Regions from separate parts of the Dactylosporangium sp. NPDC049140 genome, predicted to be linked through region 2. Evidence: predicted binding sites of a transcription regulator. Region 2 holds the regulator's gene; the other holds the start of a gene.
The links. Region 2 encodes HrcA, which represses chaperone genes, less so after heat shock. Its sites were predicted from a motif close to GGTTNGCACNCTCNNNNNGAGNGTGCNAACC; they were not measured.
Positions count from the first base shown of each region.

Region 1: groES (co-chaperone GroES) is a predicted target of HrcA. The motif match lies at 12,834-12,864, and genes of this name have one in related genera.

Region 1 covers NZ_JBEZDS010000007.1:115,505-131,057, forward strand. Annotated here, with positions in the region: gene AB0B76_RS14210 (nitrate- and nitrite sensing domain-containing protein) at 1-2,517, shown strand, start outside; gene AB0B76_RS14215 (roadblock/LC7 domain-containing protein) at 2,520-2,933, shown strand; gene AB0B76_RS14220 (GuaB3 family IMP dehydrogenase-related protein) at 2,986-4,104, opposite strand; gene guaB (IMP dehydrogenase) at 4,142-5,632, opposite strand; gene AB0B76_RS14230 (DUF5319 domain-containing protein) at 5,764-6,156, shown strand; gene AB0B76_RS14235 (LuxR C-terminal-related transcriptional regulator) at 6,225-6,983, opposite strand; partial or broken gene AB0B76_RS14240 (WhiB family transcriptional regulator) at 7,164-7,502, shown strand; gene AB0B76_RS14245 (molybdopterin-dependent oxidoreductase) at 7,683-9,191, opposite strand; gene groL (chaperonin GroEL) at 10,710-12,347, opposite strand; gene groES (co-chaperone GroES) at 12,443-12,757, opposite strand; gene AB0B76_RS14260 (SAM-dependent methyltransferase) at 12,950-14,155, shown strand; gene AB0B76_RS14265 (hypothetical protein) at 14,115-14,861, opposite strand; gene ybaK (Cys-tRNA(Pro) deacylase) at 14,879-15,358, shown strand; gene AB0B76_RS14275 (DUF1707 domain-containing protein) at 15,363-15,553, shown strand, end outside.
Region 2 covers NZ_JBEZDS010000021.1:64,880-80,432, reverse strand. Annotated here, with positions in the region: gene ybeY (rRNA maturation RNase YbeY) at 31-486, opposite strand; gene AB0B76_RS30020 (PhoH family protein) at 501-1,574, opposite strand; gene AB0B76_RS30015 (VOC family protein) at 1,796-2,581, shown strand; gene AB0B76_RS30010 (serine hydrolase domain-containing protein) at 2,578-3,927, opposite strand; gene AB0B76_RS30005 (HIT domain-containing protein) at 3,924-4,277, opposite strand; gene AB0B76_RS30000 (SDR family oxidoreductase) at 4,293-5,018, shown strand; gene AB0B76_RS29995 (16S rRNA (uracil(1498)-N(3))-methyltransferase) at 5,089-5,787, opposite strand; gene dnaJ (molecular chaperone DnaJ) at 6,105-7,229, opposite strand; gene hrcA (heat-inducible transcriptional repressor HrcA) at 7,256-8,278, opposite strand; gene AB0B76_RS29980 (DUF4870 domain-containing protein) at 8,463-9,053, shown strand; gene hemW (radical SAM family heme chaperone HemW) at 9,074-10,270, opposite strand; gene AB0B76_RS29970 (enoyl-CoA hydratase-related protein) at 10,288-11,064, shown strand; gene AB0B76_RS29965 (hypothetical protein) at 11,122-12,015, shown strand; gene AB0B76_RS29960 (phytanoyl-CoA dioxygenase family protein) at 12,162-13,082, shown strand; gene AB0B76_RS29955 (GlsB/YeaQ/YmgE family stress response membrane protein) at 13,155-13,433, opposite strand; gene AB0B76_RS29950 (NUDIX domain-containing protein) at 13,504-14,019, opposite strand; gene lepA (translation elongation factor 4) at 14,016-15,553, opposite strand, start outside.

The DNA.
Region 1 (15,553 bases), on a different contig from region 2:
CAGGCCCGCCCGCTGCTCAAGAACCCGATCTTCAGCGGCGTGCAGAACCGGATGGCCGCCGACTTCACCGACCTCGGCCTGGTCCGCGACGGCGTCGCGCACCGATGGCTGCGCGAGGAGGCGGTGTTCGACCAGTTCTCGGTGACCATCCAGCACCTCTTCGACCTGGTGCCGGACCGCCCCGACATCGGCGGCGACTCCCAGTCGGTGGCCGAGGTCTCCTCGCTCATGGACCTCGCCCAGGCCAAGGAGCTCAAGGACCAGCTGCGCGGGCGGATCTTCGCCGCGACCAGCGCCGGGAAGTTCGCGCCGGACGACTTCGAGACCTTCTCGGAGATCCAGGCGCGCCAGATCGCCGCGGTCGAGCGGTTCCGCGCCTCGGCGAGCCCGCGCCACCTCGCGCTGTACGACCAGAACCTGCGCCAGACCGCCGTGTCCACCGTCGCCCGGCTCCAGCAGGAGATCATCTCGCGGTCCCGGGGCGCCGCGGTCGGCGTCTCCGCCGAGGACTGGTGGCGGGCCAGTACACAGGAGCTGGAGTACATCCGCAGCATCGAGAAGCTGATGCTCGAGGACGCGATCAACGGCGCCGGCGACCGGAGCAGTACCCAGCGGACCAACGCCATCGTCGCCACCTCGGCGATCGTGCTGGTCATGCTCCTGGCCCTGCTGCTGTCCTGGCTCATCGGCCGGTCGATGGCCCGCTCGCTGCGCCAACTGCGGGCCCAGGCGCTCGATGTGGCCCAGCACCGGCTGCCCGAGGCGATCCAGCGCCTGCGGACGCTGCCGCGGGGCGAGACGGTCACCGTCGACACCACGACCCGCGTGCGCTCGTCCGACGAGATCGGCGAGGTGGCGGACGCGTTCACCGCCGTGCACCGCAGCGCGGTCAGCCTGGCCGTCGAGCAGGCGGTCATGCGGCGCAACGTCAACTCGATGTTCGTCAACCTGGCCCGCCGGTCGCAGACGCTCGTCGAGCGCCAGCTGCAGCTGCTCGACCAGCTCGAGTCGGCCGAGACCGACCCGGACCAGCTGGCCAACCTGTTCCGGCTGGACCACCTGGCCACCCGCATGCGCCGTAACGACGAGAACCTGCTGGTCCTCGCGGGCAGCGAGGCGACCCGCCGGTGGGCCCAGCCCGTGTCGCTGTCCGCGGTCATGCTCGCGGCGATGGCGGAGATCGAGCAGTACGCCCGCATCCGCCACGACGTGTCGAACGACGTCTTCGTCGTCGGGCACGCGGTCTCCGACATCGTGCACCTCTTCGCCGAGCTGCTGGAGAACGCGACCACGTTCTCCCCGCCCGACACCGTGGTGACGGTGACCGGCTGGCCGGCCCAGCAGGCCCGCGAGGCGACGATCGTCATCGAGGACAAGGGCATCGGCATGACCGAGTCCGGCCTCATCGAGGCGAACGAGCGCGTGTCCAGCCCGATCGCGATCGACGTGGCCGCGTCCGAACGGATGGGCCTGGTCGTGGTCGGCCACCTCGCCGACCGGCACGGCGTGTCGGTGCGGCTCACGGCGAGCGAGGACGGCGTCACCGCGTACGTCACGCTGCCCGCCCGCCTGCTGGCGACCCCGCCGGAGGGCGTCGGGCTCTACGGCAACAGCGCGGCCACCCGGCTGGCCGGGGCGGCGCGCCTGCCGATTCCGGTCGACGGCGGTACCTCGCAGGCCCCGGCCGGCGCCACGCCGATCGTGGACGCGCCGACGGCGGTGCTGCCGGCGCTGCCGTCCCGGCCCTCCCAGCCGGCCCCGCCGGAGAACGAGCCGGTCGACGGCGAGCCCGCGGACGACGAGGCCGACTCCGACGTGCCCTCGGTCGCCGCGCCGCCGCTGCCCCAGGCGCCTCGCGCCACGCCGGTCCCGAACGCCCCGGTGTCGGCGGCGCCCGTCTCATCGGCCCCGGTGTCGGCGGCGCCCGTCTCATCGGCCCCGGTCTCGGCGGCGCCGGTCTCGGCGGCGCCGGTCTCGGCGGCGCCGGTCTCGGCGGCCCCGGTCTCGGCCGTCCCGGTGTCCGCGGCGCCAGTCTCGGCCGTGCCGGTGTCCGCGGCGCCCGTCTCGACCGTACCGGCCTCGGCGACACCGGCGTCCACACCGCCCAACGGCGGGCCGGTCAAGCGGGGCCCGGGCCGGGCCGAGGACATCATCGCCGGCGCGTCCCGGCCCAACGGGGCGCCGGCCCCGAAGGGCACGCGCTGGTGGTCGCGCGGCGGGGGCGGCGAGGCCCCGCGGCCGGCGCCGGTGATCCCGGCCCAGCGGCAGCCGGTGACCGCCGGCACGAGCAGCGCCGGCCTGCCGATCCGGGTACCACAGGCGCAGCTGCCGGGCGACCCGAACCAGCCGGTTCCGGCGCCGGAAGACACCCAGCAGGTGACGATGCCGCACACCGAGCCGGACCCGGCGTCCGTGGGCAGCATGCTCACCCGGTTCTACAGTGGCGTGCATCGGGCCGCGAACGAGGACGAGGTGCCCACGGTGCCGATCAACGAACATCGAGGGAGCACGGCGTGACCCTGAGCCAACAAGCACGGGACCTGAGCTGGCTGATCAACGCGTTCACCGAGCGGGTACCCGGCATCGCCCATGCTGTGGTGGTCTCCTCCGACGGCCTGCTCGTGGCCGTCTCGGACCATCTGCCCCGTGACAGCGCCGATCAGCTCGCCGCGGTCACGTCGGGCCTGGTGAGCGTCACCAGCGGCGCCGCGCGGATCTTCGACGGCGACGAGGTCAAGCAGACCGTGGTGGAGATGGGCCAGGGCTTCTTCCTGGTCATGTCGATCCGCGACGGCTCGATCCTGGCCACGCTGGCCGGCCGCGACGCCGACATCGGCGTGGTCGGCTACGAGATGGCCCGCCTGGCCAAGCAGGCGGGCGAGATGCTGACCCCGGCGCTGCGGGCGGAGCTCCAGCAGGCGCTGCCCCGCTGATCCCGGGAACGACGCCGGGTGCTCAGGCTCAGCCCGAGCACCCGGCGGTGGCTCACTTGTCCAGGATCAGGCCGACCTTCTGGAACTCCTTGAGGTCGCGGTACCCGCACTTCGCCATCGCCCGCCTGAGCCCGCCGAAGAGGTTCAGCGCGCCGTCGGGGTCCTCGGACGGGCCGTAGAGCACCTTCTCCAGGCTGCCCAGCGTCTGCTCGGCCGACCCGAACGAGCCGCGCGGCAGCTTCGGGTGGCTCGAGACCGAGTGCCACCAGGCGCCGCCGGCCGGGGCCGAGTCGCTGCGCGAGAGCGGCTCGCCGACCATCACGGCGTCGGCGCCGCAGCCCAGGGCCTTGGCGATGTCGCCCGAGGTCTGGATGTTGCCGTCGGCGATGATGTGCACGTATCGCCCGCCGGTCTCGTCCAGGTAGTCGCGGCGCGCGTCGGCGGCGTCGGCGATCGCGGTCGCCATCGGCACCCGGATGCCGAGCACGCGGTCGGTGGTCGACCACTCGTCGGCGCCGATGCCCACGATGACGCCGGCGGCGCCGGTGCGCATCAGGTGCAGGGCGGTCTGGTAGTTGGTGCAGCCGCCGACGATGACCGGCAGGTCGAGGTCGGCGATGAACTCCTTGAGGTTCAGCGGCTCGTCGGTGGTCGAGACGTGCTCGGCCGAGACCAGCGTGCCCTGGATCACCAGGATGTCCACGCCGGCGTCGAGGATCACCGGGGCGAGCGCCAGGGTGTGCTGCGGCGACACGCGCACCGCGACCGTGATGCCGCCGTCGCGCATCTCCTTGACCCGCTCGCCGATCAGCTCGGGCTTGATCGGCTCGGCGTAGACCTCCTGGAGGCGCTGCGTGGCGGGGGCCTCGTCGTCGAGTCCGGCCAGCTCCTCGAGGATCTTGGTCGGGTCGGCGTACCGCGTCCAGAGCCCCTCCACGTTCAGCACGCCGAGGCCGCCGAGCCGCCCGAGCGCGACCGCGGAGGCCGGGCTCATGGTGGCGTCGGAGGGGTGGGCGACGCAGGGGATCTTGAACGGGTACGCGTCGAGCTGCCAGTTCGTGGAAACGTCGTCCACGTCGCGGGTGCGGCGCGTCGGGACGATCGCGATGTCGTCCAGGTGGTAGCCCCGCCGGGCGCTCTTGCTCAGCCCGATCTCGACCACATCACGCATTGTCAGCTCCTGTTGAATTCGGGGGGTGCTCAGCGCTCTAGCGCGAGTGGTAGTTCGGCGCTTCGACGGTCATCTGGATGTCGTGCGGGTGGCTCTCCTTGAGCCCGGCCGCGGTGATCCGGATGAGCCGGCCGCGCTCGTGCATGTCGGGGATCGTGGCCGCGCCGACGTAGCCCATCCCGGAGCGCAGGCCGCCGACGAGCTGCTGGGCCACCGCGGAGAGGAGGCCGCGGTAGGCGACCTGACCCTCGATGCCCTCGGGGACCAGCTTGTCGTCGGAGTTCACGTCGTCCTGGAAGTAGCGGTCCTTGGAGAAGGAGCGCGCCTGGCCACGGGACTGCATCGCGCCGAGGGAGCCCATGCCGCGGTACGTCTTGAACTGCTTGCCGTTGATGAAGATCAGGTCGCCGGGGCTCTCCTCGCAGCCGGCCAGGAGACTGCCCAGCATCACGGTGTCGGCGCCGGCGACAATGCCCTTGGCGATATCGCCCGAGTACTGCATGCCGCCGTCGGCGATGACCGGTACACCCAAGGGACGACAGGCCCGGGAAGCCTCCATGATCGCGGTGATCTGCGGCACACCGACGCCCGCGACCACGCGCGTGGTGCAGATCGAGCCGGGCCCGACCCCGATCTTGACCGCGTCCGCGCCCGCCTCGGCCAGCGCCTTGGCCCCCTCGTAGGTGGCCACGTTGCCGCCGACCACGTCGACCGTGGACTCCTTCTTCAGCCGCGCCACCATCTCGATCACCTGCCGGTTGTGACCGTGCGCGGTGTCGACCATGACGATGTCCAGGCCGGCGTCGATGAGCGTGCGGGCCCGCTTGTACGAGTCCTCGCCGACGCCCACCGCGGCGGCCACGCGCAGGCGGCCGGCCTCGTCCTTGGTCGCGTGCGGGAACTTCTCGCTCTTGGAGAAGTCCTTCACGGTGATCAGGCCGCGCAGCTTGCCGGAGCCGTCGACGATCGGCAGCTTCTCGACCTTGTGCTTGCGCAGCAGGGCCAGGGCCTCGTCCTTGCTCACCCCGACCCGCGCGGTGATCAGCGGCGCGACGGTCATGATCTCGCGGACCCGGATGTTCGGGTCGGACACGAAGCGCATGTCGCGGTTGGTCACGATGCCGACGAGCTGGCCGTCTGCGTCCGTGACCGGCACGCCGGAGATGCGGTAGCGGCCGCACAGCGCGTCGACCTCGCCCAGGGTGTCGTCGGGCGAGCACGTCACCGGGTTGGTGACCATGCCGGCCTCGGAGCGCTTCACCTGGTCGACCTGCAGCGCCTGGTCCTCGATCGACAGGTTGCGGTGCAGGGTGCCGATGCCACCCTGCCGCGCCATGGCGATCGCCATCCGGGCCTCGGTCACGGTGTCCATCGCCGAGGACACCAGCGGTATCCGGAGAGTGATGTTCCGGGTGACCCGGCTGGAGGTGTCGACGCCACTGGGCACCACGTCCGATTCGCCCGGTAGCAGCAGCACGTCGTCAAAGGTCAGGCCCAAAGGCAGCACGTCAGGTCGCGAGAAATCCATGAAGCGCATCCCAGCTCTCGGTCGTCCGGCGGGTGCGTCTCATCGTACTTCCGCCCCGGCGGTGCACCCGTCCGCCATGGCAGAGCCGTGCCCGGCCCCACACCAGGGCCGAATGGGGATACCGTTGAGGCGTGCACGAAGAGCCCATCGACCCGTTCGCCGGCGACCCGGCCGATCCCTCGGCCGAGCTCGACGACAGCGGGAACGAAGACCCGTTGACCGCCGCCGAGCGCCAGGACGTTCTCGAGGACCTCGCGGACCTCGAGATCTACCAGGCGCTGCTCACGGCGATCGGCGTCCGCGGGCTCGTCATCGAGTGTGAGGACTGCCACGAACCGCATTATTTCGACTGGGATCTGCTGCGGGGCAACCTGAAACACCTGCTCACGTCGGGGCGCCCACGCGTGCACGAGCCCGCCTTCGACCCCGACCCGGACCATTACGTCACGTGGGAGTACGCGCGGGGTTACGCTGACGGGGTTCACGACGCACTGGCGAGTGCAACCGACGACGGCGACGGGTAGCAGGCCTCGTTTAGGTTCACCGCGCGGCGGGTACCGCTCCGGCATGCCCCGGATGGCCCGCAGCGCCGCTAGCTCACAAGCCCGGCACGGAACGCCGCCGCTACGGCGTGTGCCCGGTCGCGTGCGCCGAGCTTCCGGAACAGCCGGCGAGCGTGCGTCTTGACCGTGTCCTCGGAGACGAACAGCTCCCGCCCGATCTCGGCGTTGCTCTTGCCGTCCGCCATGCCGCGGAGCACCTGCAGCTCACGCTCGGTCAGCTCCACGCGCCGGCGCGGGGGCTCGCCGGGCACGTCGCCGCGCTGCTGCGGTACGCCGGCCCCGGCCACCCGGGCCCCCGGCATCCCGACCGCGGTCCGCGCCGCTGCGGGCAGCCCGCGCCCGGCCTGCAGCATCCCGCCCGCCGCCTGGCTCGGCGCCCCCATGCGCGCCTGGAGCACCGGGTCGCCGTTGCTGCGGCCCACCTGGCTCAGCACCAGCAGCACCGCCTTCGCGAGCGTCGTGACCGGATCGGCCGTGTCGACGCGGATGACCGCCCGCGCACCGGCCGCGATCGCGGCCGCGGCCGCCCGGGGCTCCTCCGTGCCGAAGAACACCACGGTCGCGGCCGGCGCCACGGCCAGCACGCGGCGGGAGAACTCCGCGCTGTCGGGCCGGGCTAGCGACGGGTCCGCCAGCACCAGGTCGGCCGGCTGCTCAGACAGACGCGCCAGGGCCTCGACCATCGTGACGGCGGTCCGCACCGCGTGTGCCACTCCCAGTCTGGCCGCGGCCGCGGCAACCGTCTGTGCCGCAACCTGTGTTCGCACACACACCAAAATCGTACGCACCGTCGTACTCCTCTCTCTCAAAGAGAGAAACACGAAATGGCGAGATCTAGACGTGGTTTTGCCGCGATTGGCCTACGAGAAATTGACCGACGACATGCCGTTACCTGTGGCGGTCTCGCGCGTTGTACCGGAAATGGGCCGCGCGCGAATTCCAGGCCGCACGCCTGGAAGGAGGAGCGAATGACGAATGTGACTCGCCTGCCCGGTCCGATCGCGGACATTTGGGACTGGCAGCGGCTCGGCCTGTGCCGCGGACGGGACAGCGCCCAGTTCTTCCACCCCGACGGTGAGCGCGGCGCGTCGCGCGGTCGCCGGGAGACCGCCGCCAAGAACGTCTGCCGGGTGTGCCCGGTCCGCGCGGAGTGCGCCGCGCAGGCCCTGGCCACGCGGGAGCCCTACGGCGTGTGGGGCGGCTTCACCGAGGGCGAGCGGCTCCGGCTGCTGGCGCTGGGCTGGGAGGACGCCGCGGACCGGCGCCACACCCGGGTCGACGTCACGCGCCTGGAGGCGAAGCTGGGCCTGCGCCCGACCCCGCCGATGCCGGCCCCGAACGCGGGCGCCCAGCAGCCGCTGCGCGTCGCGCCGGGCCGCCCGGGCCCGACGCACCCGGCGCCGGGCGTGCCGTCGCAGCGGCGGCCGCAGCTGTCGGCCGGCAACTCCCGGTCGCGCACCGCGGCCCGCTAGGACCGCTTGACGTCTCTACTTGACGTCGATATTGATCGAGTGCCGCCCCGTGGCGCCGTCGGGATCCGGCGGCGCCACGGCGTCGGTCTGGGTCTGGCCGCCGTTGTCGGTGGCGCGCACGGTGATGCGGTGCCGCCCCGGCGTGGCCGCCCACTTCAGGGTCCATTGGCGCCAGGTGTCGATCGACGGCACCGGCAGCAGCGTCGCCGTCTGCCAGGCCCCGTCGTCAATTCGGATTTCGACCTTGGAAACGCCCCGGTGCTGCGCCCAGGCCACGCCCGCAATCATGATCTCGCCGGCCCGGGGATTGCTCCCGTCCCGCGGCGTATCGATTCTTGACTCGGTCTTGATCGGTCCTTGAGCGGACCATCCACGCTTGATCCAATAGGCGTCGAAATCGGCGAACGAGGTCAGCTCGAGTTCGACGAGCCATTTCGTGGCGGAGACGTATCCGTACAATCCCGGCACCACCATTCGCACCGGAAATCCGTGCTCGACGGGCAGCGGCTCGCCGTTCATGGCGATGGCGAGCATGGCGTCGCGGCCGTCGCGCAGCACGGCGGTCGGGGTGCCCGCGGTGAACCCGTCGATCGAGCGGCTGACGACCTGGTCGGCCCCGGCCTTGGGCCGCGCCTCGGCGAGCAGGTCGTCCACGCGCACGCCCTGCCACTTCGCGTTGCTGATGAGGCCGCCGCCGACCTCGTTGGAGACGCAGGCGAGCGTGACGTACCGCTCGATCATCGGCCGTTTCAGCAGCTCGGCCCAGCTGATCGTGATCTCCTTCTCGACCCGGCCGAAGATGCGCAGCTTCCAGTCCTCGGTCGTGAGCTGCGGCACGACGAGCGAGGTGTCAATCTGGTAGAAGTCCTTGTTGGGCGTGACGAACGGGGCCAGATCCGGCAGGTTGGCGTCGGCCTCGGGCGGCAGCGGGGCGACCGTGTTCGGCGGCACGCTGGGCAGGTCGATCGCGGCCCGGTCGGCCTCGACGTTGCGGCGGGTGGACCACCAGCGCCCGGCGAAGCCCACGACGGCGGCGCCGAGAATGGTGTACCCGGCCGCGCGCAGGAACCACCGCCGCTCCTCGGGCGTGGCGTTGTCGCCGGCCTCGTGGGTCAGCAGCCAGTGCAGCACCCCGGCGCCGGCGGCCGCCCCCAGCAGCGTGGGGACGAACGCATACCAGGGCGCGTTGTGCCGGCTGAGCGCGGCGGCGATCCCGACAACCCCGAAAAGCGCGATTCCGGTGTACCCCCAGATGCGCCGCCGGGTCGCCAGCACCCCGATACCCGCGGCGATGGCCGCGAGCACGACGAGCGTGCCGATACTGAGCGCAAGCTTGTCGTACGTATAGAACACGTCGACGGCGAAGTCCTTGACGGACGCCGGAACGCTGTCGATGACGACACCACCGACGCTGAGCAGGGGCGACGTGGACGCCCCGGTCAGGATCGCGACCGCTTCGGCAACACCGAGCGCGACCCCCGCGGCGGCGAGCCCGGCGAGCGCCCCGAACTTACGAGTCTGCACGCCTACAGCATGCTGCGATCATCCACACGTCACCAAGCGGCGTAATGGGTCCCTAACCTTTTCTGGGTTCGGACTTTTCTCCTGGAAGGTGATAAATCGGATTAGTCCGAGCGCTCCGCGCCACGACTTGTCGCACGGCAACTGGCGACGGAGGTCGGGTCGGCCGAGCGCCCGACTTAGCGCACAGCAACCGCCGACGGAGGCCGGGTCCGGCGGAACGCCCGACCTGTCGCACGGCAACCGCCGTCGGAGGCCGGGTTGGCCGAGCGCCCGACTTAGCGGACGGCGGCCACCAACGGACGCCGGCCCGGCAAAGCGCCCGACTTATCGCACCACAGCCGCCGACGGAGGCCGGGTTGAACGGACATCGGTCGGCGCTCAACACGCCGGAGTGAGCTGGTTTGCACGCAACGAGCACCGCGGACACCTCGCGCATGCAAACGGACTTGCGCCGCACGACATCGCGCACCCACGAACACTTCGCGCACGCAAACGAGCCTGGACGCACAACCCCGCGAACACCTCACGCACTTCACACACTCAGACGAACGCGGGCGCACACCTCGTACACCTCACGCTCACTCCCAGAAGCGCGCACGCACAACCCCGCGCACCCCACCCGCACTCCCAGACGTCCACACGCACAACTCCGTGCACCCCACACGCCCACACGCACAACCCGGTGCACCCCACACGCCCAACCCGGTGCACCCCACACGCACTCCCAGACGCACAACCCGGTGCACCCCACACGCACTCCCAGACGCACAAACGCGCAATCGGGTGCACGTCATGCGCATCCTGCATGCGTTGGGCGCTCGACACCTGCAGCTCGCACACATGAACGAGCACCGGGCGGAGCGCTCTTCGCCGGAAATGTGCATCCCCCGCGCGCAAACGAACCATGGGTGGAGATTTTCGAACCCGATATGTGCACCCCGACGCGCGTCAATGAACCTCACGCGGGAGGGCCTCTGCGCTCGAGATGTGCAGTCCTGGGGCACGAACGAGCGCTGGACGGACAGGGGCGTGGCTATTCGCGCGCCCTTGCGTGCACGAATGAACCCCGAGCCGCGGCCTCCGAGTTCGACACGCGCACTCCTCGCGCACGAACGAGCGCCGGACCGGAAGAGACCTCAGCAAACGTGCACGAATGAACCCGAGCCGGCCCCCGCCTCCGGGTTCGACACGCGCACTCCTCGCGCACGGAACGAGCGCCGGACGGACAGGGCCGTGGCTATTCGCGCGCCCTTGCGTGCACGAATGAACCCCGAGCCGCCGGCCTCCGAGTTCGACACGCGCACTCCTCGCGCACGAACGAGCGCCGGACCGGAAGAGACCTCAGCAAACGTGCACGAATGAACCCCGAGCCGCGTCCGAGTTCTGCACGCGCGCTCCTCGCGTACGAACGAGCGCCGGACGGAAGAGGCCTCAGTAAACGTGCACGCGCCGCAGACACGGACGAGCCCCGAGCGAATAGACCGCTCGGGGCTCGTTGTGCGTATCGCGGGGAACCGGTCAGAAGCCCGGGCCGTGCGAGTGGCCGTGGCCGTGACCGTGGCCGCCGGACGCCGGCTCGGACGCCTCCGGCTTCTCGACGATCAGGCTCTCCGTGGTGAGCAGCAGGCCGGCGATCGACGCGGCGTTGGCGACCGCGCTGTGCGTCACCTTCACCGGGTCGACGATGCCGGACTTCACGAGGTCGACGTACTCGCCCGTGGCCGCGTCCAGGCCGTGGCCGTAGTCGAGGGACTGGACCTTGCCGACCACGACGTAGCCGTCGAAGCCCGCGTTCTGCGCGATCCAGCGCAGCGGCTCCACGAGGGCCTTGCGCACGATCGACACGCCGACCTTCTCGTCGCCGGTCAGGCCGAGGTCGCCGTCGAGGGCCGAGGTCGCCTGGGCGAGGGCCGCGCCGCCGCCGGGGACGATGCCCTCCTGCACCGCGGCCTTGGTCGCCGAGATGGCGTCCTCGATGCGGTGCTTGCGCTCCTTCATCTCGACCTCGGTCGCGGCGCCCGCCTTGATGACCGCGACGCCGCCGGAGAGCTTGGCGATGCGCTCGTTCAGCTTCTCCTTGTCCCAGTCGCTGTCCGAGGCCTCGACCTCCTTGCGCAGCTGCTCGACGCGCGAAGCGACCTCGGACTGCTCGCCGCCGCCGTCCACGATGGTGGTCAGGTCCTTCGTGACCACTACGCGGCGGGCGGTGCCGAGCTGCTCCAGGCCGGTGCCCTCGAGCTTGTAGCCGAGCTCCGGCGCGACCAGCTCCGAGCCGGTGAGGATGGAGATGTCCTGCAGCATCGCCTTGCGGCGGTCGCCGAAGCCGGGGGCCTTGACCGCGACGACCCGGAAGGTCTTGCGGATGGCGTTCACCACGAGGGTCGACAGAGCCTGGCCCTCGACGTCCTCGGCGATGATCAGCAGCGGCTTGCTGTTCTGGACGATCTTCTCCAGCAGCGGCAGGAGCTCCTCGATGGCGGAGATCTTCTGCGTGGTGATGAGGACGTAGGCGTCCTCGAGGACCGCCTCCTGCGCCTCGCCGTCGGTGACGAAGTGCGGGGAGATGAAGCCCTTGTCGAACTGCATGCCCTCGGTGACGTCGAGCTCGGTGGTGAGGATCGAGCCCTCCTCCACCGTGATGACGCCGTCGCGGCCGACGCGCTCCATGGCCGAGGCGATCAGGTCGCCGATGGCGGCGTCCTGGGCGGAGATGGTGGCGACCTGCGCGATCTCGGTGTGGCTCGCGACCGGCGTGGCCTTGTCCTTCAGCGCCTGGACGACCGCGGCGGCGGCCTGGTCGATGCCACGCTTCACGCCGGCCGGGTTGGCGCCGGCGGCGACGTTGCGCAGGCCCTCGCGCACGAGCGCCTGGGCCAGGACGGTCGCGGTGGTGGTGCCGTCGCCCGCCACGTCGTTGGTCTTGGTGGCGACCTCCTTGACCAGCTGCGCGCCAAGGTTCTCGTACGGGTTGGAGAGCTCGATCTCCTTGGCGATCGTCACGCCGTCGTTGGTGATGGTCGGGGCGCCGAACTTCTTGTCCAGGACGACGTTGCGCCCGCGGGGGCCGAGCGTGACCTTGACCGTGTCGGCCAGGCGGTTGACGCCGTGCTCCAGAAGGTGGCGCGCCTCGTCGGAGAAACTCAGGATCTTCGCCATGCTTGGTGGATTCCCTTCAAAGCGACACCGCCCCGGCTGCCTCGCGCCTTGCGCACGGGTCCGGGGCGGTGGCCACTGCTTCTAGTGAAGAACGGTCACTTCTCGATGACGGCGAGGACGTCGCGGGCCGAGAGCACGAGGTACTCCGAGCCGGCGTACTTGACCTCGGTGCCGCCGTACTTCGAGTAGATGACGGTGTCGCCGACCTTGACGTCGATCGGAACCCGGTTGCCCTTGTCGTCGATGCGACCCGGGCCCACCGCGATGACGGTGCCCTCCTGGGGCTTCTCCTTCGCGGTGTCCGGAATGACGATGCCCGAGGCGGTGGTCGTCTCAGCCTCGTTGGCCTGGACCAGGATGCGGTCCTCGAGCGGCTTGATCGCAACCTGCGTCGCGGTAGTCACGGGCATACCCTCCTGGGGTATCGAGCTTGCTATCGAGTGCCCGGTGAAGCCGTCGTCGCGGGTGCCGGCCCCGGCCGGGTATGTCTGGCACCCTCGATAGGAGAGTGCTAACTCGGAGGTTATGCCGGTGGCTAGCACTCCGTCAACTAGAGTGCCAGACACGCCACGAATTCACCCTGGATCCCAGCAAAGGACGCCGTGCTGCCCGAGGACGTCGAGGCTCTGACCACCCCGGCCGGCCGGGAGGCGCTCGCCGCCGCGGCCGCGCAGCCCGACGGCGATCCCCTGGCCGCGGCCGAGAAGCTGCGCGCCCAGGGCATCCCGCCCACCCTCGCCGCCGCGGCCCTCACCCAGGTCGAGCTGCGTAGGAAGGCGCGGGCGAAGTTCGGTACCGATGCCGGGCAGATGTTCTTCACCCGGGCCGGGCTGGAGCAGGCGACCCGCTCCGCCGTCGCCCAGCGCCGGGCCGCCCGGCTCGCCGCGGCCGGGGCGACGCGGGTGGCCGACCTGGGCTGCGGCATCGGCGCCGACACGATCGCGTTCGCCCGGGCCGGAATGCGGGTGCTGGCCGTCGACGCGGACCCCGGGACGGCCGCCGTGGCGGCCGCGAACATCCGGGCGCTCGGCCTCGGGGACCTGGCGATGGTCGAGGCCCGCGACGCCACCGGGACGCCCCTGGTCGCCGTCGAGGCGGTGTTCTGCGACCCGGCCCGCCGCACCTCCGGCGGGCGCCGGGTGTTCGACCCGCGCGCGTACTCCCCGCCGTGGGACTTCGTCACCGCCCTGCCCACCCGGGTGCCGAACACGGTGCTCAAGCTGGCGCCCGGCATCGACCACGCGCTGCTGCCGGCCGGGGCCGAGGGCGAGTGGGTGTCGGTGGACGGCGACGTGGTCGAGGCGGCCGTCTGGTGCGGGCCCCTCGCCGAGGTCCCCCGGCGCGCGACGCTCATCAAAGCCGGCCGCACCTTCGAGCTCACGGGCCGCGGCAACGAGCAGGCCCCGGTCGGCCCGCTCGGCGAGTACTTCTACGACCCCGACGGCGCCGTCGTCCGCTCCCACCTGATCAAGGAGCTGGCGGAGAGCATCAGCGGCAATCTGCTGGACGAATCGATCGCCTATGTCACGACAAATGTGGATATAGCCACAGAGTTCGCGAAGAAATACCAGACGATCGCCCGCCTCCCGATCGCCCTCAAGAAGCTCCGCGCGGAGCTGAAGGCAAGAGACATCGGCGCACTGCAGATCCTCAAGCGCGGCTCGGCCCACGACGTGGAAGACCTGCGCCGGCAGCTCAGGCTCGAAGGCTCCCAGAGCGCCGTCCTGGCCCTGACCCGCATCAGCAACGAACCCGCCGCGATCCTGCTCAAACCAGTGGATGCCCCAGCCGCCGCTGCAGGTCGCTGAGCGTGTCCTCGGCGAGCAGCTCGGCCGGGCGCAGCCCGAGCTGGCCCAGGAGCTGCCGCCCGGTGTCCCGGCACATCTCGTAGGTCAGGCGGTCGTTGAGCCAGCGCAGCCACTCCACGATGTCGTTGACGTAGAACGCCACGCTCTGCTCGGAGTTGCGCTGCCGGCGCTCCTCGGCCACCACCAGCAGGGCCGCGGCCAGGCGCCGGCGCGCGAAGTCGTGCCCGGACAGGGCGTCGGCGAACGCGTCGGCCCGGTGCCGGGGCGCGGTCGGCGACACGGTCAGCTTCGGGAACGGCGGCTCGCCCGCGGTCCACACCTGCGCGCTGCGGGGCACGAACTCGGGCTCCAGCACGATTTCGACCCGCGAGGCGTGGCCGGGGTCGTCGACCGCGATGAGCACACGCGGGCTGTGGCTGTTCACCTTCGTGACGTACCGCGAGAGCCCCCCGCCCTCCTCGACGCAGAACTTGGCGTCGGGCAGCTTCAGGAGCCCGTCGAAGACCAGCCGCCCGACCCGGGGCCCGGCCCCCTGCCACAGCCGCACCCGCACCGGCCCGACCTGCGGGCGCGCCGCGATGCGGACGTGGTGCTCGGTCGCGGTCACCGCGCCGTCGCCGTCGAACACCGCCAGGTCGACGCTGTTCGTCGCGCCCAGGAACAGGTGGCCGTGGCCGAGGTACAACTGGACCGAGCCGATCTGCATCTCGCTATTGTGGGCCAGTGGCGAGCAAGGGTACCCCGGCGACCGCACTGCTGACGCGCGCGAAGGTGACGTTCACCCCGCACACCTACGAGGTGGACCCGCGCGCCTCCTCCTACGGCGAGGCGGCCGCGGCGGCCCTCGGCGTCGACCCGGCACGGCTGTTCAAGACCCTGGTGACCACCGTCGACGGGCGGCTGACCGTCGGCGTGGTGCCGGTCTCGGCCTCGCTGGACCTCAAGGCCCTCGCGGCCGCGGTCGGCGGCAAGCGCGCCGCGATGGCCGAGCCCGCCGCGGCCGAGCGCGCCACCGGCTACGTGACCGGCGGGATCTCCCCGGTCGGGCAGCGCTCGCGGCTGCCGATCGTCGTCGACGCGTCGGCGGAGGGCCTGGCCACGATGTACGTCTCCGGCGGCCGCCGCGGCCTGCAGATCGAGCTCGCCCCGGCCGACCTCGTACAGGTCACCGGCGCGACCCTGGCGCCGATCGCGTCGCACTGAAACCATGTCGGTCGTGCGGGCATCGGATGAGGACCGGCAGCGCGTGATCGGGGTCCTGCAGCGGCACACCGAGGCGGGCCGGCTGACGCTTGACGAGTTCTCCGACCGGGTCGGGACCGTCTACGCGGCCAAGACCCTCGACGACCTGCGGGCCGCGATCGTCGACCTGCCGGCGTTGACCCCGGCCAGGCCGGC
Region 2 (15,553 bases):
TCTCCGCTCCGCTCCGAACCGCTCACGGGATCAAGACTTTCGCCAGCTCTCCAGCAGTCTCGCCTGGAGGCCGAACATCTCGGCCTCCTCTTCGGGCTCGGCATGGTCGTACCCGAGCAGGTGCAGGATGCCGTGCACGGTCAGCAGCGCCAGCTCGTCGATCGCGGCGTGCCCGGCGGCGGCGGCCTGCTTGGCGGCCACCTCCGGGCAGAGCACGATGTCGCCGAGCAGCGCCGGCTCCCCGGAGCCCTCGCCGGGCCCGTGGTCGACGCTGCCCTCGTCCATCGGGAAGGCCAGGACGTCCGTGGGGCCGTCGCCGTCCATCCAGCGGTGGTTGAGCTCGGTCATGTACTCGACGTCGACGCACAGGATCGACAGCTCGGCGAGCGGGTTGACCCCCATCTCGTCGAGCGCGTGCCGGGCCACCGCGAGCACGGTGTCGGAGTTGACGTCGGCGCCGGACTCATTGGCGATCTCGATGGACAACAGGGCTCCCGTGGCTATCTGCGTCGCCCGGGCCGGCCGCCCTGTGCGGCGCGGTCCGGGACGGCACGCACCGGCTGCTGAGCCTCCTGCGCTTCGTCCCAGCGGGCATAGGCGTCCACGATCTCACTGACCAGCCGGTGGCGCACGACGTCGGCGCTGCCGAGCTGGGCGAAGTGGACATCCTCGACGCCGTCGAGGATCTCACGGACGACCCGGAGGCCCGAGCGGGTACCCCCGGGCAGGTCGACCTGCGTCACGTCGCCGGTGACGACGATCCGCGAGCCGAAGCCGAGTCGGGTCAGGAACATCTTCATCTGCTCGGGCGTGGTGTTCTGGGCCTCGTCGAGAATGATGAAGGCGTCGTTGAGGGTCCGGCCGCGCATGTACGCCAGCGGCGCCACCTCGATCGTCCCGGCCGCCATCAGTTTCGGGATGGACTCCGGGTCGATCATGTCGTGCAGCGCGTCGTACAGCGGCCGCAGATAAGGGTCGATCTTGTCGTAGAGCGTGCCGGGCAGGAAGCCCAGCCGCTCGCCGGCCTCGACCGCCGGGCGGGTCAGGATGATCCGGTTGACCTGCTTGGCCTGCAGCGACTGGACCGCCTTGGCCATGGCCAGGTAGGTCTTGCCGGTGCCGGCCGGGCCGATGCCGAACACGATCGTGTGCTGGTCGATCGAGTCGACGTAGCGCTTCTGGCCCAGGGTCTTGGGGCGGATCGTGCGGCCCCGCCGGGAGAGGATGTTGAGGGTCAGCACCTCGGCCGGGCGCTCGCTGGTGTTCTGCTGCAGCATGCCGACGGTGCGCCGGACGTTGTCCGCGGTCAGGGTCTCCCCCTTGCGCACCAGCTCGATCAGCTCGCTGAAGACGCGCTCGGCCAGCGCGTTGTCCGCGGCGGCGCCGGTGATGGTGATCTCATTGCCCCGCACGTGCACATCGCTGCTGACCGACCGCTCGACGAGCTTCAGGATCTCGTCGCCGGCCCCGAGCAGCCTGACCATGACGTGCGGGTCGGGAACGGTGATCTTGCTGATGGCCCGCACGGGCTGCTCCGACGACGTCGCCGGCACGGGGTTTGGGGTCTCGGTCATACCTTGGCCGCGGTGGGCCTCAAGCACCTGCTTCCGGGCTCGCTCCAACCTGGGCTCATGTCCAGGCTCTTCATGGTATCGGCTGCGAGCGCGAGCGACCGGCCCCATTTTTTGCTCCGTACGTGTTCAGCCGATCATGCTGTCTGTGACGAATCGACCACGGACCACCCACCTGGGCTGATAGGGAGGCAGTTGACCGATTCAAATAGGGGGCCGAAGCCATGGTCGAGCGCAACGGATACATCGACGGCGAGCCCTGCTGGGCGGATGTCGTGGCGGCGGACGTCCCGGCCGCCCAGCACTTCTACACATCCGTGTTCGGCTGGGAGTACGCCGACACCGGCGCCGACTTCGGCAACTACGTCATGTGCCTGCGCAACGGCCGGATCGTGGCCGGCATGAGCCCGCCGATGCCCGGGTCGGAGCAGCTGCCGGCCGCCTGGAGCCTGTACCTCATGTCCCACGACCTCGCCGCGACGTCCCGGCGCATCGAGGAGCACGGCGGCAAGATGCTCGTCGAGCCGATGGACATCCCCGAGAACGGCCGGATGCTCTTCGCGATGGACCCCTCGGGCGCCGCCTTCGGGGCCTGGGAGCCGGGCCGGCACACCGGCTCGCAGCTGTTCGACGAGACCGGCGCCCTGTGCTGGGCCGAGGTGACGACGCGGCAACCCACCGTGACCGACTTCTTCTACCACGGCCTCTTCGGATACCGGCAGACCACGATCGCCGGTACCGCCGACTCCGGGGACGAAGCGTTCGACTACTCAGCGTGGAGCCTCGGTGACGCCGACCCGGTCGCGGGCCGCCTCACGATGACCCCGGAGTGGGACGGCGTCCCGGCCCACTGGAGCGTCTACTTCGCCACCGACGACACCGACGCCGCCACCGGGCGCGTCGTGACGGCGGGCGGCCGGGTGCAGCACGGCCCGTTCGACTCCCCGCACGGCCGCCTGGCCGTGATCGAGGACCCCAACGGGGCCGTGTTCACCATGATCAGCCGCTAGAAGGCGTGGCCGTCGAAGGCCTCCTGGCCCCGGCTGAAGCGGTACGTCGCCCAGTGCATCCGCACCACGGTGCCGTCGGCGTCGCGGGTGAGCCGTAGCAGCTCCCCCGCCTCCCGCCCGGACACGGTGCGGAACACGTCCGGCGCCCCGTCGACGACCGCGAACACGGCCGGCGGCCGCTTGCCCGGCGCGTCGATCGAGCGCGCGTGCAGGGTGCCGTCGCGCCAGCTGAAGCCGTACTCGAAGCCCTCGCTCCACCACCGCCCGAGCACGCTGCGGTACTGCGCCGGCGCGGGCGGCCCGGGGACCCACGGCGCGATGTCGGCGGGGTCGTGCTCGACCACGGCCTCGAGCAGCTCGTGCGGCAGCTCGAAGATCTCGCCGGCGGTACCCGAAGAGCCCAGCGCGGCCGCCGCGAGCGCCTTGGGCGTGGCTCCCCCGCCGGCCCGTCCGTAGGCGCCGGCGAGGAACCCGGGCATCACCCCGTCGTGCCCGACGTGCACGACCCGCTCGGTGCCCGGGCGCGGGTGCAGGATCAGGCCGAGCCCGAAGCCGCGGGCCCACAGCACGTCCTCGGTCACCACCTGCGGCGCGCGCATCTCCTCGACCGTCGCCGCGGACAGCACGGTGCCGTTGGGGTCCATCTCGCGCGGGTCGGACAGGAAGGCGGCCCAGCGGGCCAGGTCGGCCGCGGTGCTCCACAGCTGCGCGGCCGGGCCGACGGCGCCGAAGTCGGTCGACGGCTCCGGGTGGGCGTAGTCGGACCAGGCGTCGACCTGGTAGCCGGTCACCGGCCGCTGCGGGACGACCGCCGTGTCGTTCAGGCCGAACGGGTCGAGGATGCGGTCCTGCAGCACCTCGGCCCAGGTGCCGCCGCGCAGCCGCCCGACCAGGTGCCCGAGCAGCGCGATCGCCAGGTTCGAGTAGTGGAAGCGCAGCCCGGGCCGCAGCACCTGCTCGGCCCGGTCCAGCCGGCCCAGCAGCTCCTCCAGGTCGGGCGCCTGCATGGTGTCCCAGACGTCGCCGAACGGCTCGCGCTGCAGGCCCGAGGAGTGCGAGAGCATCCGGCCGACGGTGAGCTCACCGTGGGCCTTCACGGGCAGGTGGCGGGCGATCTGGTCGTCGAGGTCGAGCAGCCCCTCGTCGCGGCACTGCATGACGAGTACCGCCGTGAAGGTCTTGGTGATCGACCCCATCCGCAGCTGGCTGCCGGCGTCGACCCCCTCGCCCACCTGTAACGTCCACATCGGACGGTCGGCCCGGTGGACCGCGACGCTCAGGGCCGGCACGCGGGCGTCGGCCTGGACGCGGCGGGCGATCCGCTCGTACCGCTGCGTCGCCTTCACCGCGCCACCATCGGCCCGATCCGGACGCCCCCGAGCACGTGCCCGTGCGCGTGGAAGACATCCTGGCCGCCGTCGGCGCCGGTGTTGAAGACGAGCCGGAACCCGCTCGCCGCCACCCCCTCGGCCGCGGCCACCGCCGCGGCCGTGGCGAGCACCTCGCCGGCCAGGCCCGGGTCGGCCACGGCGAGCGCGGCGACGTCGGCGTGGTGGGCCTTCGGGATCACCAGCACGTGCACCGGAGCCTGGGGGTGGATGTCGCGGAAGGCCAGCGTCGTGGCGGTCTCGTGGACCACCGTCGCCGGAATCTCGCCCGCGACGATGCGGCAGAACACGCAGTCACTCGTCACCAGGGCATCCTAAGGACCATGACTGCTCAACGAGTCCTCATCACCGGCGCGGCGCGTGGCATCGGCGCCGCGATCGCGCACGCCTTCGCCGCCGCTGGGGCGCGCGTGGCCGTCCACCGCCGCTCGCCCGGCCCGCTCGACCTGCCCGGCGAGGGCCACACGGTGGTGACCGGCGACCTGGCGGACCCGGATGCGGTACGCGCACTGGTCGACGCCGCCGCCGACGCCCTCGGCGGCCTGGACGTGGTGGTGAACAACGCCGCCGTGTACCTCGAGCACAAGATCACCGAGGTGTCGTACGAGGAGTGGCAGGCCGCCTGGCGCGACACCCTGGCCGTCGACCTCCTGGCCCCGGCGAACGTCTGCTGGTGCGCGGTGCGGCACCTGGGCCCGGGCGGGCGCATCGTCAACGTCAGCTCGCGGGGCGCCTACCGCGGGGAGCCGGACCACCCCGCGTACGGCGCGGCGAAGGCGGCCCTCAACGCCATGACCCAGAGCCTGGCGCGGGCCCTCGGGCCGCGGGGCATCGCCGTGTCGGCGGTCGCGCCGGGCTTCGTGGCCACCGGCCTGGTGGCGGGCCTGCTCGCGTCCGCGGAGGGCGACGCGATCCGGGCCCAGAGCCCGTTCGGCCGGGTGGCGACGCCGGAGGAGGTGGCGGCGGCGGTGCTGTACCTGGCCTCGCCCGGGGCCGAGTGGTCCTCGGGCGCGGTCCTGGACCTCAACGGCGCGAGCTACTTCCGCTGAAGCGCCGGTTACCAGCGACTGCCTTCGCCGAAGCGCCGGCCACCAGCGACTGCCTTCGCCGCAGCGCCCGCTACCAGCGCCCGAGACGGACCGACAGGGCGGCCACCGCGGCCGCCCCCGCCGTCGAGGTCCGCAGCACCTCCCGGCCCAGGCGCACCGGCGTGCCCCCGATCAGGTCCAGCTCCTCCGGGGCGACCCCGCCCTCGGGCCCGACCACCAGCGTGATCTCCCCGGACGCGGGCAGCCGCACCGACGACAGCGGCTCCGCCGCCTCCTCGTGCAGGACCAGCACGGGGCCGGCGAGCGCGAGCTGCTTCGTGGTGCGCGCGGGCTCGACGACCGGCACCCACGAGCGCCGGGACTGCTTGGCCGCCTCGCGCGCGGTCGCGCGCCAGCGCTCCAGCGGCCGCTCGTCCTTCCAGCGTGCGATGCTCCGCGCCGCCTGCCAGGGCACGATGCGGTCCACGCCGACCTCGGTCAGCAGCTGCACGGCGAGCTCGGCCCGCTCCCCCTTGGCGATGCCCTGCACCACGGTCAGCGCCGGGTCGGGGGCGGGCTCGAACGTGTGCTCGTCCAGCTCCAGCGTCAGCGCGCCCTTGCGGGCGGCGGCGACCACGGCGCGGACGACGCCGCCGCGCCCGTCGGCCAGCAGCAGGGCCTCGCCGGGTGTGATCCGCTGCACATCGGCCGCATGGTGGCCTTCCGCCCCGTCAAGAACGAACGACGGACCGGGCGGCAGCGCGGGTACCAGAAAAAGCGGCAGGCTCACGCCGCGCCAAATCTGTGCCCCCGGTGAGCGGCCTCTCCGCTCCGCTCCGAACCGCTCACGCCGGCACCTCCGCTTCGCTCCGGCGCCGCCGCGAGCCAAAACTGAGCCTCTGGTGAGCGGCCTCTCCGCTCCGCTCCGAACCGCTCACGCCGCCTCCGCTCCGCTCCGGCAGCGCGAGCCAAAACCGTGCCCCCTGGTGAGCGGCCTCTCCGCTCCGCTCCGAACCGCTCACGCCGGCACCTCCGCTTCGCTCCGGCGCCACCGCGAGCCAAAACTGAGCCTCTGGTGAGCGGCCTCTCCGCTCCGCTCCGAACCGCTCACGCGTGCCCGTTGAAGGCGTCGCGCATGCGCGAGAAGAAGCCGCCCTGCTTCGACAGCTCCGCGACCTCCTCGCCCCGGGTGCGGGCGAACTCGCGCAGCAGCTTCTCCTGCTCGGGCTCCAGGCGCGTCGGCGTGCGCACGTCCAGGTGGACGTAGAGGTCGCCGCGGCCGGCGCCGCGCAGGTGGGGCACGCCCTTGCCGCGGATGCGCAGGGTGGACGTCGGCTGGGTGCCGGCCTTCACCTCGACCGTCTCCTCGCCGTCGAGGGTCTTGATGGTCAGGCGGGTGCCGAGCGCGGCCGCGGTCATCGGCACGGTGACGCGGCAGTGCAGGTCGTCGTCCTTGCGGGAGTACACGTCGTGCGGGCGCTCGTGGATCTCGACGTAGAGGTCTCCGGGCGGGCCGCCGCCGGGGCCGACCTCGCCCTGCTGGGCCAGGCGGATGCGCATGCCGTCCTCGACGCCCGAGGGGATCTTGACGGTCAGCGAGCGGCGGGTGCGGACCCGGCCGTCGCCGCCGCAGGTCCCGCACGGGTGCGGGATCACGGTGCCGAAGCCCTGGCAGGCCGAGCACGGGCGGGCCGAGACGACCTGGCCGAGGAAGGTGCGCTGGACCGACTGGACCTCGCCGCGGCCCTGGCAGATCTCGCAGGTCTGCGGGTGGGTGCCCGGCGCGGTGCCGGCGCCCTGGCAGGTGGTGCAGACCACGGCGGTGTCGACCTGGATCGGGGCCTCGACGCCGAACGCGGTCTCGTGCAGGTCGAGGTCGAGGCGCAGGATCGCGTCGGCGCCCGGGCGCACGCGCGGGCGGGGGCCGCGGGCCGACTGGGTGCCGAAGAAGGCGTCCATGATGTCCTGGAAGCCGACGAACGCGCCGCCGGCGGGGCCGCCCCCGCCGCCGCTGGGCGCGAGGGGGTCACCGCCCAGGTCGACCATCTCCCGCTTGCGCGGGTCGGACAGGACCTCGTACGCGGCGTTGATCTCCTTGAACTTCTCCTGCGCCGCCGGGTCGGGATTCACGTCCGGGTGGAACTCGCGGGCCAACCGACGGTAGGCCCGCTTGATCTCATCGGCCGTGGAGTCCCGCTTGACGCCGAGAATCCCGTAATAGTCCTTCGCCACTGAGTCCTATGCCCCTGAGATAGATGTCAACTCTGTGCCAGCAGGTCGCCGACGTAGCGTGCCACGGCGCGCACGGTCGCGATGTTTCCGGGGTAGTCCATGCGGGTCGGGCCGAGCACGCCCATCCCGCCCACGACCATGGTGCCCGGTCCGTAGCCGGTGGCCACGATCGAGGCGGTGCGCAGGTCCTCGATCTCGTTCTCGTCGCCGATGCGCACCCGGGTCATGCTGGGCTCGACCTCGCCGAAGAGCTTGAGCAGGATGACCTCCTCCTCGAGCGCCTCGAGGATCGGCCGCAGCGAGCCCTGGAAGTCCAGCAGGCCGCCGCGCGCCAGGTTGGCGGTGCCGGCGAGCGCAATGCGCTCCTCGGACCGCTCGACCAGGGTCTCCAGCAGCACGGTGGACAGGGCCGTCATCGGCGGCCGCAGCGCCGGTGCCGTCTCCTCGACGAGAGCCACCACGAGCGGCGGCGTGTCGGCCAGCCGCCTGCCGACGAGCTTCTCGTTGATCAGGCGCCGCAGCTCGGTGACGTCGTCGGCCAGGATCGGCCCGGGCAGGTCGACCAGGCGCTGCTCGACCCGGCCGGTCTCGGCGATCATGACGACCATGATCCGCGTGGTCGAGATCGGCACCAGCTCGAAGTGCCGCACGCTGGCCCGCGACAGGCTCGGGTACTGCACCACGGCCACCTGCCGGGTGAGCTGCGCGAGCAGCCGCACCGTGCGGTGGACCACGTCGTCGAGGTCGACCGCCCCGATCAGGAACCGCTCGATGGCCCGGCGCTCGGCCTGGCTCAGCGGCTTGACCCGGGAGAGCTTGTCGACGAAGAGCCGGTAGCCGGCGTCGGTGGGCACCCGGCCCGCGCTGGTGTGCGGCTGCCGGATGTACCCCTCCTCCTCCAGCACGGCCATGTCGTTACGGACCGTCGCCGGGGACACCCGCAGGTTGTGCCGCTCGACGAGCGACTTGCTCCCGACCGGTTCCTGGGTGGCGACGTAGTCCTCGACGATGGCGCGAAGCACTTCGAGCTTCCGCTCGTCAAGGCCCATGACACCTCCTCCAGGACTGGCACTCCCAACTGGTGAGTGCCAGTCTACGTCAGTCGCGCAGGGGCACGCGATGATCGTTTGGCGCACGATAGACGCCAACGGCGCTGGACTGGGCAAAAGTTGTCCAAAAGAAGTCATGACGTGTCGCTGGCGCCACTTGATCGATGCACCTACCGTGACCCCCATGAGTGAACCACCTCGTCCGCCGGGGGATTACGGCCCGCCCTCGGACCCCAATTCCGGGTACCCCCCGCCGTCGAGCGGTGGCGGGGCCTACGGCACCCCGCCCACGTCGGGTGCCGGGTACGAGCAGCCCGGGTACCAGCAGCCGGGATATCAGCAGCAGCAGCCCGGGTACCAGCAGCCCGGCGCGTACCAGCAGCCCGGGTACCAGCAGCCCGGGTACCAGCAGCCCGGCGCCTACGGGCAGCCCGGTGCGCCGGTCGGCTACGCCAACAGTGACGAGAAGACGTGGGCCCAGATCGCCCACTTCGGCGGCCTGGTCGGCTTCATCGGCCCGCTCATCGCGCTCCTCGCGAAGGGCAACGAGTCGCCGACCGTCAAGGCGCACGCGACCGAGGCGCTGAACTTCCACATCACGTGGGGCATCGCCATCCTCGTCTCGGCGATCATCGCGGTCTGCTCGTTCGGCATCCTGTTCTTCCTGCCGCTGCTCGTGTGGATCGTGCCGGTGGTCTTCGCGATCATCGGCGGCATGAAGGCCACGAACGGGGAGCTGTACCGCTACCCGATGAGCATTCGCATGATCAAGTAACACCCCGGGAGGGCGCGGGCTCACGTCAGGGCCCGCGCCACCCCGTCGGCGAGCAGCCGCCCCCGCAGCGTGAGCACCGCGCGGCCGGCCGCGAACGCCGACGGGTCCAGCTGCCCGTCGGCCAGGCAGTCGCGCGCGCCCGCGAGCCCGGCCGCGTCGAGCACCGACAGCGGCAGGCCGTCCGCGAGCCGGATGCGCAGCAACACGTCCTCCAGATGCCGTTCATCCGGCGTCAGTACCTCACGAGCCTGCCCCGGCGAAGCGGAGTCCGCGAGCCGCGCGGCGTAGGCGTGCGGGTGCTTCACGTTCCACCAGCGCACCCCGCCGACGTGGCTGTGCGCGCCCGGGCCGAACCCCCACCAGTCCCCGCCGCGCCAATACAGCTCGTTGTGCCGGCACGGCGAGTCGCGCGACCAGTTCGACACCTCGTACCAGCCGAAGCCCGCCGCATGCAGCGCCTCGTCGGCGGCGATGTACCGGTCGGCGGCCACGTCGTCGTCGGGGTACGGCAGCTCGCCCCGGCGCATCCGGGCGGCCATGCGGGTGCCGTCCTCCACGATGAGCGCGTACGCGCTGACGTGGTCCACCCCCGCGTCGACCACGGTGCGCAGGGACGCCGCGAAGTCCTCGGGCCGCTCCCCCGGCGTGCCGTAGATCAGGTCGAGGTTGACCCGCTCGAACCCGGCTGCGCGCGCCTCGGCCGCGGCCAGGGCCGGCCGGCCGGGCGTGTGCCGGCGGTCCAGCACGGCCAGCACGTGCGGGGCGGCGGACTGCATGCCGAGGGAGATGCGGTTGAAGCCGGCCGCGCGCAGCTCGCGCAGCCCGGCCGCGTCGACGGACTCGGGGTTGGCCTCGGTGGTCACCTCGGCGCCGGCGGCCAGGCCCCAGGTGCGGTCGATGCCCGCCAGGATGCGCCCGAGCTCGGCCGGGGGCAGCAGCGTCGGGGTGCCGCCGCCGAAGAAGACGGTGTCCACGCGCGGCGGCCGGACCACCTTCGCGGCCAGGGCCAGCTCGTCGAGCACCTGCTCGGCGTAGCCGGCGCTGAGCACGCCCTCGCTCGCGGTGTACGTGTTGAAGTCGCAGTATCCGCACCGCGTGGCACAGAAGGGCACGTGGACGTACACCCCGAAGCCCGCGCGACCGGCTCCGTCGGCGACGCCGGCGGGCAGGCTCCCGTCGCGGGGCATCGGCTCGCCTTCTGGCAGTGATCCGGGCATCCCACTAGTGTGCCCGCATGTCTCTGGTGCTCTCGGAAACCGTGCGGGGCGTGGCGACGCTCACCCTGGACAGCCCGCCCAACCGCAACGCGCTGTCCACGGCCCTGATCGAGGAGCTGCTCGCCGCGCTGGCCGCGGCCGACGCCGACGACGCGGTCCGCGCGATCGTGCTGACCCACACCGGGCCGGTCTTCTCCTCGGGTGCCGACCTGAAGGAGACGGCCGCCGCGTTCGGCTCCGGCCGCCCGCCGGTGAGCCGGCTCGGCGAGGTGCTGGCCGCGATCTGGGAGAGCCGCAAGCCGGTCGTGGCCCGGGTGGCGGGGCCGGCCCGGGCAGGCGGCCTGGGGCTGGTCGCCGCGGCCGACATCGCGGTGTGCGCGAGCACGGCCACGTTCGCGTTCTCCGAGGTGCGCCTCGGCGTGATCCCGGCGGTGATCTCCGCCACAGTCCTGCCGCGGCTGGACCGGCGGGCCGCGGCCGAGCTGTTCCTGACCGGCGCGACGTTCGACGGCACCCGGGCCGAGCGCATCGGGCTGGTGAGCGCCGCCGTGGCTCCCGAACAGCTCGACGCGGCCGTCGAGGGCTACGTGCGCGACCTGGTGCGGGGCGCCCCGCGGGCCTTGGCCGGCGCGAAGGAGCTGCTGCGCCGGCCGCGGTCCGATACGTTCGGTGACGAGGTCCGCGCGATGACCGAGCTGTCGGTGTCGTACTTCGGTTCCCCCGAAGGAGTCGAGGGAATCCTCGCATTCCGCGAGAAAAGAGACCCGAACTGGGTACCGGACGGCGCCGCCTGACCGCGCACGGTGGCCCGTGGCACGTACGCTGTTCGACCTGATGTGTAGGAGGTGACGATGCGTGCAGGACGACTGCTGACGGTGGCGGTCCTGGCGGCCGTGGCCGTGGCGCTGTGCGCGTACGTCGTCATCAACCGCATCGGCGAGAACCTCCCGCTGACCATCGCCACCGGCCGCGCCTGCGTGGTGAGCGCGGGCAACGCGGCCGCCGGGGCCACCGCGGGCGCCGCGGAGGTCGAGCTCGACGCCGAGCAGCTGGCCAACGCGGCCACCATCACCGCCGTCGGGCTGACCCGCAAGGTCCCGTCCCGCGCCCTCGTCGTCGCGCTGGCCACCGCCTGGCAGGAGTCGAAGCTGGAGAACCTGACCGGCGGCGACCGCGACTCGATCGGGCTGTTCCAGCAGCGGCCGAGCCAGGGCTGGGGCACGCCGGAGCAGATCGCCGACCCCCGCTTCGCCGCCGGCGCCTTCTTCACCGCCCTGCTCAAGATCAAGGGCTGGGACAAGATGCGGGTCACCGACGCGGCCCAGCAGGTGCAGCGCAGCGCCCACCCGGACGCCTACGAGAAGTGGGCCGACGAGTCCGAGATCATGGTCAAGGCGCTCAGCGGCGAGGTGCCCGGCGCGGTCGCGTGCTCGGTCACCGAGGAGTCCAGCCACGGCCCCGAGGCGGCCCGCTCCCTCGGTGCCAGCCTGAAGCTGGACTGGGGCAGCGTGAAGACCGCCGACGTGAACGACATCGTCGGGGTGGCGCTGAAGGTCGGCGAGGCGAAGACCGGCTGGCAGTACGCGCACTGGCTGGTCGCCCACGCCCAGGAGCGCGGCGTGAAGCGGGTCGTCTATGGCGACATGCAGTGGACGGCCTCCGGCGGCGCCTGGGTCCACGTGACGGAGCGTGGCGGCATCGATGCCGGTCCGGGCGGGGAGCGGGTCGTCGCCGAGGTCTACTGAAGACCTTGACGTTGCGCGCGAGCAGCGGGTTGTCGCCCGTTCGGACATTGTCCGGTGGCCAACTCCCGAGTCGGCCCCGCATGCACCTCGCGTTACCATCGGTCGTTCGAGACATCGCGAGCGCACGACGAAGGTAAGGGGAGGACATGACGTCCGCTGCACCCGACTACGGCGACCTCACCGGCTACGAGCCGATCGGCGAGGCTGACCGCAAGGAGTTCCTCGAAAACGGCTTCCTGCTGGTCCGCAACGTCCTCAAGGAGGACCACCGGGCCGAGCTCGAGGCCGCGATGGACCGGGTCTACGGGGAGGAGAAGGCGGCCGGCTCCAAGAGCATGAAGAAGGACGGCACGCTGCACCTGCTGGGCTTCCTCAACCGCGACGAGCTCTTCGGGCACCTGCTGACCCAGCCGACCATCTTCCCTTACATGTGGGGCCTGGCCGGGTGGAACATCTACACGCACCACAACCACCTCGACGTGACCCCGCCGACCTCCGAGGAGGAGCCGCCCTCGTGGGGCTGGCACCAGGACGGGTACCGCCAGAACTCCGACCCGGAGACCATGGACCCGAACCTCCCGCGGCCCATGTTCTCGCTGAAGGTCGCCTACGTGATCTCCGACCTCTCGGAGACCGGCCGGGGCGCCACGAAGGTCATCCCGGGCAGCCACCTCTGGAACTCGCTGCCCCGCCCGGCCGACACCACGGTGCACAACCCCGACCCCGAGGGCACCGTCGAGATCACCGCGAACCCCGGTGACTGCTTCATCTTCGACCGCCGCCTCTGGCACTCGCGGTCGCCCAACTACTCCGACGTCACCCGCAAGATGCTGTTCGTCGGGTACACCTACCGCTGGATCCGCATCCTCGACGACATGCCGATCGACTTCGACGGCGAGTGGTGGAAGAACCGCACCCCGGTGCAGCGGCAGCTGCTCGGTGAGGCGAGTCACACCGCGAACTACTGGGGCATCAACTGGAACGGTTACATCGACGAGGAGATTCCGCTCCGCAAGGAGCTGAAGACCCGCGGCCTGCTCGACCGTTCGATTCCCTGGCTCCGGTAAAATCGGCGCACGTAAACGCGAATGGCCCCCGGTCGAAACCGGGGGCCATTCGCGTTTTGCAGATCTTGAAACTTACAGGGCGCGGCGGCCACGGCCGGCGAACCCGGCCACCAGGGCCACGCCGATGGCGGCGACGACGACCTGGCACAGCAGCTCGCCCCAGTCGACACCCGGGGTGTCGGTGGAGATGCCGATGGCGTTGGCGATCAGGGTGCCCAGGAAGGCGGCGATGATGCCGACCACGATGGTCAGCCAGATCGGCATGTTCTGGCGGCCGGGGACGACCAGTCGCCCGAGCACACCGACGATGAGACCGACGATCAGCGCGGTAATGATTCCGGTGACAGTCACTGGTCTTCCTCCTTGAAAAAGCTCAACCAGGGGGCGTTGCTTTGCGGTTGAACTTGTATTGCCCGACGCCTCAGCGACCCAAACGCGACCTGCTTCGAAGTACGACCGGATTGCGCAAAACCGCGTCCATCGTCGGAAACGCCATCTCGGGCGGGTCGGCCAGCGACAACCACGTGTACTCGCTGCCCTCGGCCGGATCGAGGTCGATCTCGCCGGCGGTGATGGTGGCCAGCCAGAAGCAGTCCAGCACCGGCAGCCGCTCGCCCTGGAAGTCGTACGAGCCGATGAACATGCCGGCGAACTCGCCGAGCTCGACGGTCACGCCGAGCTCCTCCCGGGCCTCGCGCACGGCCGCGTCGGCGGGGTGTTCGAAGGCGTCGCAGAAGCCGCCGGGCAGGTCCCAGAAGCCCGCGCGCGGCTCCCGGACCCGCCAGATGGCCAGGAACGTCCCGTCGCGCACGATGATGGCGGTGCCGGTCGGGCGCGGGTTGAGGTAGCTCTCGTAGCCGCAGGCGGCACACCTGGCGGGCAGCGCACCGGTGGACGCGCCGCAGCGGGGGCAGTGCCGGCCCGCCGGGCCCGTCACTTCTTGGTCTTGTCGCCGCTCGGCGCGTCGGAGGTCGACAGGGCCGCGATGAACGCCTCCTGCGGCACCTCGACCCGGCCCACCATCTTCATGCGCTTCTTGCCTTCCTTCTGCTTCTCCAGCAGCTTGCGCTTGCGGCTGATGTCACCGCCGTAGCACTTGGCGAGCACGTCCTTACGGATGGCGCGGATCGTCTCGCGGGCGATGATCCGGCTGCCGATGGCGGCCTGGATCGGCACCTCGAACTGCTGGCGCGGAATGAGCTTCTGCAGCTTGCCGGCGATGGTGACGCCGTAGTTGTACGCCTTGTCCTTGTGCACGATCGAGCTGAAGGCGTCGACCGGCTCGCCGTGCAGCAGGATGTCGACCTTCACCAGGTCGGAGGCCTGTTCGCCGGAGGGCTCGTAGTCGAGGCTCGCGTAGCCCTTGGTCCGGCTCTTCAGCTGGTCGAAGAAGTCGTAGATGATCTCGCCCAGCGGCAGCGTGTACCGCAGCTCGACGCGGTCGGCGGACAGGTAGTCCATGCCGAGCAGCGTGCCGCGCCGGCCCTGGCACAGCTCCATGACCGCGCCGACGAAGTCGTTCGGGGTCAGCACCGTGGCCCGGACGGTCGGCTCGAAGATCTCGCCGGTCTTGCCGTCGGGGAACTCGCTGGGGTTGGTGACCGCGACCTCGGTGCCGTCCGTGGTGATCACGCGGTACACCACGTTGGGCGCCGTGGAGATCAGGTCGAGGTTGAACTCGCGCTCCAGCCGCTCCTGGATGATCTCCAGGTGCAGGAGGCCGAGGAAGCCGCAGCGGAAGCCGAAGCCGAGCGCGAGGCTCGTCTCGGGCTCGTACACCAGCGCGGCGTCGTTGAGCTTGAGCTTGTCGAGGGCGTCGCGCAGCAGCGGGTAGTCCGAGCCGTCGATCGGGTACAGGCCCGAGTACACCATCGGCTTGGGGTCCTTGTAGCCCCCCAGCGCCTCCGTGGCGGGCCGCGCGTTGATGGTGACCGTGTCGCCCACCCGCGACTGGCGCACGTCCTTCACGCCGGTGATGAGGTACCCCACCTCGCCCGCCCCGAGCCCGGTGCTCTTGATCGGCTCGGGCGAGATGACGCCGATCTCCAGCAGCTCGTGCACGGCGCCGGTGGACATCATGCGGATGCGGTCGCGGGCCTCGATCCGCCCGTCGACGACCCGGACGTAGGTGACCACGCCGCGGTACACGTCGTAGACCGAGTCGAAGATCATCGCCCGGGCCGGGCCCGGGGTGTCGCCGACCGGGGCCGGCAGCTGCCGCACGATCTCGTCGAGCAGGTGCGCGACGCCGACGCCGGTCTTGCCCGAGACCCGCAGGCAGTCGTCCGGCTCGCAGCCGATCAGGTGGGCCAGCTCCTCCGCGTACTTCTCCGGCTGCGCGGCCGGCAGGTCGATCTTGTTGAGCACGGGGATGATCTGCATGTCGTTCTCGAGCGCGAGGTACAGGTTGGCCAGTGTCTGCGCCTCGATGCCCTGGGCGGCGTCGACGAGCAGGACGGCGCCCTCGCACG